DNA from 2 places in the Psychrobacter sp. M4 genome. Region 1 is predicted to be linked to the other one. Evidence: predicted binding sites of a transcription regulator. Region 1 holds the regulator's gene; the other holds the start of a gene.
What was found. Region 1 encodes PhoB, which activates phosphate uptake and scavenging genes when phosphate is short. Its sites were predicted from a motif close to TGTCATNAANCTGTCATAA; they were not measured.
Positions count from the first base shown of each region.

Region 2: a site for PhoB is predicted at 1,962-1,980, ahead of ACR63N_RS12150 (DNA translocase FtsK). Genes of this name have one in related genera too.

Region 1 covers NZ_CM146740.1:335,013-338,446, forward strand. The annotation lists gene asd (archaetidylserine decarboxylase) at 1-745, opposite strand, end outside; gene dtd (D-aminoacyl-tRNA deacylase) at 888-1,343, shown strand; gene phoB (phosphate regulon transcriptional regulator PhoB) at 1,457-2,161, shown strand; gene phoR (phosphate regulon sensor histidine kinase PhoR) at 2,217-3,344, shown strand.
Region 2 covers NZ_CM146740.1:2,909,846-2,913,279, forward strand. The annotation lists gene ACR63N_RS12150 (DNA translocase FtsK) at 1-1,737, opposite strand, end outside; gene trxB (thioredoxin-disulfide reductase) at 2,409-3,434, shown strand, end outside.

The DNA of each region.
Region 1 (3,434 bases):
GCAAGATGACGATAGCGGTTGAACCCAGATAAAAACGCCCAAGCTCATCGCCTTTCTCGAGCTTCATATTGTGCTCGTCTTCTTGAATATCATCGGTGCGTACAATTTTGCCAGTAGCGACACTTTGGATACCGGCGACAATCATCGCACCAACCATGACCACCGCCGCTTTGCCATACTGAGTATCAAACAGACAAACCAAACGCTCGTTGCGAGCAAACAAATCAGGCACGTTGGCAGCGGTAGTGTTGTTGACTGAAAACAGCGTACCCGGCACATAACGAGTCTTTGTCAGCGTACCGGCAAAAGGCATATGCACACGGTGATAATTGCTTGGCGCTAGATAGATGGTTGCAAAGCTACCATCAGCGAAATAATGACCGTCGCTGCTATCAGCAAGTAGTTGTCCTATATCGTAGTGGCGACCTTTAGCTTGTAGTAGCTTACTGTCATCAATTTGTCCAAGCTGCGATATGATACCGTCAGCGGGACTAACAATGCCGTTTGCGGTTGGGTCTATCGCCCGTGCCTCGTCTTTGAGCTCACGGGTAAAAAAGTCATTAAAGCTCTCATAGGCATTAAAGCTCTGACGTTCATATTCGTCTAGGCTGACACCATAAGCTTTGGCAAAACTGCGGATAAAGGCGCGCTTGACGACAGGGTGACGACTGGCGGCTAAGCGTCCAGCAATTTTGCTTAGTTTTTGTTGGGGAACAAATTGTTGTATGGTGGTAAATAAGGTCATAGTGGGCTACCGAAATATTTTTAGAATGAAAATAGGCTATGAAGACGGAAAAAATATGAGGTTGTATTTTATCATGGACAACGTCTGCCCGTGTGATCATAATCGATCAAAGCTACGAATATCATGAATAAAGGGTTAGTGAATGAAGGCACTTATACAGCGAGTAAGCACTGCTAATGTGGAAGTTGATAACAACTGTGTGGGTTCAATTGAATATGGAATACTGGCGTATGTTGGGCTGGGGCATGATGATAACTTGCAAAGTACGCAGCGGATGATTGATAAAATTCTCACCTATCGTATTTTTGAGAATGATAGCGACCCTGCGAAGCGTGGTAAATTGGATCAAAACGTCCAGCAAGTTGGCGGTGGGTTACTGTTAATACCGCAGTTTACGTTAATGGCAAAGACTGATAAAGGTCGCCGTCCTGACTTTGGCGGAGCGATGGCGCCAGATAGCGCCCAAGCGTTATTCGCTGATATGATAGTCTATGCCAAATCGCAATATCCAAAGATTGCCAGCGGTCAGTTCGGGGCTGATATGCAAGTAACCAGTATCAATGATGGACCACTGAACTTTTTATTAGAAATAATTTAAATGTAAATGTCATCAAACTGTCATAATTAATCGGTTTAATGAGCAAACATTGGCGAGTGCTTATCGTCTTTTTGAACGCCAACTATTTTTTGTATCTTAAGAAAGGCTGTCATATGCAAAATGAACAGATTTTAATTGTCGAAGATGAGCCAGCGATTCGCGAGATGGTGGTGATGACGTTAGAGATGGCTGGATTTGAGAGTTTGCAGGCGGCTGATGTCTTAGAGGCGCATCAGCAAGTCGTTGATCATCGTCCGGCACTGATTTTGCTCGATTGGATGTTACCCGGTGATAAAAGCGGCATTGATTTTTGCCGTATGCTCAAAAGCGATGAGCTACTCTCTGAGATCCCTGTCATTATGTTGACCGCCAAAAGCGAGGAAGATAGTAAGGTTCACGGTCTTGATGCTGGCGCTGATGACTATATGACCAAACCTTTCTCCACCCGTGAGCTGATTTCACGGATAAAGGCGGTATTGCGCCGTAGCAGTGCGCTTGGTACTGAGAAGACGATCGACGTAGGTAAGCTGAGCCTAGATCCTAAAAGTCAGCGCGTCACCGCTGATGGTACGCTCATAAATATCGGTCCGACAGAGTATCGATTGCTGGCGTTTTTTATGAGTCATCCGGAGCGTGCTTATACGCGAGCACAGTTGCTAGATCAGGTCTGGGGCGGTAATGTTTACATCGAAGATCGCACGATTGATGTCCATATTCGGCGTTTACGTAAACTGTTGCGACCATATGACTGTGATACCTTGATCCAAACGGTTCGTGGTACTGGCTATCGGTTCTCTAATTTAGTTGAGCAAGAGTAGGGTCTGTTGAACATTCTAATATTAGAGCTGCTTATAAAGACGGTGGATAAACACGATGACGCCTAGAGACACTGACTCGCAAGATACGCAAAACCAAGATTCTCAACAAAGCACAACGGATCAACTCACAAAAATCAGAAGCGCGCTACGAGCACTACGTGATGCGGTGATTTTGCTCAATGATGATGATGGTTTGGAGTGGTGGAATCAGGCGGCCGAGGATCTATTATTATTGCAACCAGACGATCAGGGTAAGTGCATTTTTGACTTCATTACAGCACCTGAATTCCGAAAGTATTATCAGAATGTAACGTCGCCTAACGATGGCGTGCATATCGCCTCATGGCGAGATCCAAAGCGTTATTTAAAGTGTGAGCTCACCCATTTTGGGGATGAAAAGCTGCTGATCATTTATGATGTGACCCGTTTGCAGCATCTGGAGCAAATGCGCCGCGACTTTGTGGCCAATGTCTCTCATGAGCTGCGCACGCCTCTAACGGTGCTGATGGGTTACCTTGAAAACTTCTCAGATCAGCCAGACATGCCTCCGCATTGGCAGCGCGGTTTTGAGCTGATGACCCAGCAGACCGCACGGATGAATAGAGTGGTGAATGACTTATTGCTGCTATCTCGCATCGAGATCGAAGAGACCCATGAGTTACATTATATCGATATGAGCAGCCTGCTCACCCATGTCTATAATGACGCACAGGTTTATAATCAAGAATATGGGCATACGATTAGCTTGCAGATAGATACGGACGCTGGTTTATTTGGTTCAGAGATGTATCTCAATAGCGCATTATCCAATCTGGTTGTTAATGCGATCAAATATACCCCTAAAGGCGGCAATATCGTCATCAGTTGGACAAAAACTCTAGAGGGCTGCCGATTTGCAGTCACAGATGATGGGATTGGCATTGCCCAACAGCATATTACCCGTTTAACTGAGCGTTTTTATCGCGTCGATAGTGGTCGTAGCCGTGCTACCGGAGGGACAGGGTTGGGACTGGCGATTGTAAAACATGTCTTGTATCAATATAACGCAAATTTACAAATTGAATCGGTAGAAGGCGTAGGTTCGACATTTAGTGCCGTATTCCCAAGCGCTCATGTTCGCTCTATGCCTAACAATACAACTGCTCATACTAAGCCAGATCCTGCTATCATCCGTTCAAAATAAAAAAGATCGCGCTGTATCGGTTTTAAAGTGAAGCGATTAAATTTGAAGTGACTAAAAGTAAATCTATAGTCAATCCCAAATAAAACTGAC
Region 2 (3,434 bases), 990 kb from region 1:
AGAGCGCGACTTTTGACTGAATGCCGCATCATCACTGATGTCTGGCATAACTGGCGTAGCTATCTCATCGTCAGCATCATCGTCTGGCATCATATCAGTGATAAGATTACTACTATCGCCCTCGGGTACCGCAAAGCTCATCGTTGACTTGGCAGCAGCTACTGGTTTAGTAGCGGTATTTAACTCAGCCGTCTCTATGGTTGGCGCAGCCTTTGGATTGGCAGGTGGCGTATTAGTAGGAGTCATGTCCGCTGCTGGCGCTGCGGGTATAGAGGTTTGTACCTCTGAAACTCTTTTATTAGTAGCAGTATCTGAAACAGTAGCAGCTTGCACCTCTACGTGCTGATTGTCTGAGGATGGTGATACCGATTGATCAGTTACGGACGTTAAAGCTGACTCTTGTGGTTCTGGCTGCCAAGGCTCCTCGGATTCTGCTGCTATCGACTGATAAGCATCCAACCAAGTATCTGCCAATTCAGCAACTTCAGGCGTGATTGCTTCGTCAGATTTATCGTTCAAGGCGGTATCTGTATGATCGGCTGTCTCTTGCTCAGATTTTTCTGGTTCTAATATCTGCGATGCTACCATCTCTGATTCAGATTCTTTTGTCTCAAAAAACTCTGGTTCAGAAGTAGGCGCTTCAAAATCGTTAGCATCAGCGGTATGTGGTGCTCTTGCAAGCGCCGGTATAGCTTCTTGGTCGTCATTGCTAGAATTAGGCGCAGCTGCTAATAGGTCATCAATAACATCGGTATTGTTCCAAGCAAAGCTGGGCTCAACCTTACGTGCTGACGCGGCGTCGATATTATTATGCTTTAGAGTAGACGTAGGGGTTGACAGACTATCACTCATAGCGTTCTGATTGGTCGCAGCTTCGGTTGCAAGCGTCGCTTTTACACTAGCGCCAAGTCCTGATTTTATTAAAAAGTCTGTCAATACATCACCAAAGCGCTCTGTGTCACTTATCGATGCCTGTCCGTGATTAGTTTGTTCGCTATGAGTAGGTTGTAGCTCAAGTGGCAATTGTCCATAGTCAGGTTTGGCTTTTTTAGACTTTTTACTGATTAAACCTTCTGTAAGCACAGCTTCATTATTCTCTAACGCCTCATCGTTGTCATCTTTTGCATACTGTTCGGTATCGGTAGCCTCCGCTTTGACACCGGAGCCAAACCACGATAAATCGACAAGTTTATGATATAGCGCTTGCCAATGAATATTGAAGGCAAAAGTAGTCGTAATCACTACAAATACGAGCAAGAACAGTACACTGCCCCACTGCGTTAATAGCTGTGCTAAACGTGCCTGCAACTCTAGTCCAATAATACCGCCGGCTACGCCTTCAAGTCCTGTCACTAGAGGGTTGGCAACTTGCTGTACTAAAGCGACCAGCTGTGCAAACAACGCACTACTACTCAATAATAAAAACACATAAGCAACCACACGCAGTGGCCAAAAAGTCGGTTTATTATCCCACCAGATTAAAATGGACTCATAAACTAAAAAGATTAGCAACCACCAAGCCCCAAAACCAAAAAAACTATAAAACAAATCCGACAGCCACGCGCCCGTAGAGCCGCCCATATTATTAATAGTCGTCATATCACTACTGATATGCGACCAGCTAGGATCATTGCCGGTATAAGTCAGTAAAATGATAAACAGATAAACTGCCAAAAGTGTCCCAAGGAAAGTAAAAGTTCCTTTTTTCAAGTATTCAATAAATGGTGCTGATATCACGTAGGATCTGCCTTGTTATTCATACTAAATAGTTGTCAATTCATGATTGAGTGCAATCATATTGACTGGATATGCTGATATAAGTTTACGTCACTAAACACTTATAATAAACTAACCATTATAAGACATCTTGGCCACCCTCATGACGTAAAATATGGGTCTAATTTTGAGCTCATTATGAGCTTGGTACTGTGCTAGATGCTCGCATTTTATCGCTATCTTAGTTATGACAGCTAGCCTTCATCGCTGATTGAGCTTGGCCTAACTTGTTATAATAACAAATACTTAGGTTAAGTGGCGAGCGTGTTATAAAGAAAGCAGGCAATAGAACACTTTAATAACGCACTTAAAAGCAAGCAGACACACAATAGTGGTTATAGAGCGGTTGTAGATAGAAGGCTACGCTATATAATTTGCAATAAAGACAATTCTTTATACCTTATACCTTCTTAGTATCCAAGCTATACTGATGCCAAAGCTCTGAGGATGGTTAATACAGCACCGTTAATCGTACTTTAGTTCTAACAATACCTATATTTGCTTTAGCAAACTTGTGCTCTATGGCGACTGCCCCTATGTTAGTAACATTAATAATGAAAATGCTATAAAATTTCTACTTTTTCTCTTTATTTTGTTAAATTTCATATTTTTAAAACTCGTAAGGAAAATTAATGACAACTGATAATCACACTGCTTATCAACAACCTCGTCACGAAAAACTTATTATCTTAGGCTCTGGACCTGCAGGTTATTCGGCTGCGGTTTATGCTGCGCGTGCCAATCTCAAGCCGGTTATGGTAACGGGTTTGGAAGTAGGTGGACAGCTCACTACTACTACCGAGGTCGACAACTGGCCAGGTGATGCCTATGATTTGACAGGCCCTGCACTTATGGAGCGCATGAAAGATCATGCCGAGCGCTTTGGTACCGAGCTGGTTTACGATCATATTAATGACGTCGATCTTAGCGAGCGTCCTTTTAAATTAACAGGAAATAACGGCAGCTATACTTGTGATGCCCTTATTATCTCAACCGGTGCTTCTGCTCAATATCTAGGTTTAGAATCAGAACAAAAATTTAGAGGTCTAGGAGTCTCCGCTTGTGCTACTTGTGATGGCTTCTTTTATAAAAATCAAAAAGTTGCTGTTATTGGCGGTGGTAATACAGCAGTCGAAGAAGCGCTCTATTTATCCAACATTGCATCCGAGGTAACCTTGGTGCATCGCCGCGATAGTCTGCGCTCTGAGAAGATCTTGCAAGATAAATTGTTCGAAAAAGCCAAAAATGGCAACGTCAAAATTGAATGGAACCATAAAGTCAAAGAAGTAGTCGGTGATGATATGGGCGTTAATGGCGTTGTCATTGAATCTACTCTTGATGGTACGACTAAACAGCTAGATAGTCATGGTATATTCGTGGCAATCGGCCATAAACCTAATACTGATTTGTTCAAAGGTCAGCTGGATATGAAGGATGGTTATATTATTGTCAATAGCGGTCTAAGTGGCAATGCGACACAAACTAGTATTGAAGGCGTCTTTGCGGCAGGAGACGTGGCAGATCACGTTTATCGTCAGGCCATCACCTCAGCTGGTACTGGCTGTATGGCCGCGCTTGATGCTGAAAAATACTTGGATGCTATTGGTGAAGCTGTCGCTCGTGACCATACTTATGCGTCCACCTTGACCGCTGATAAA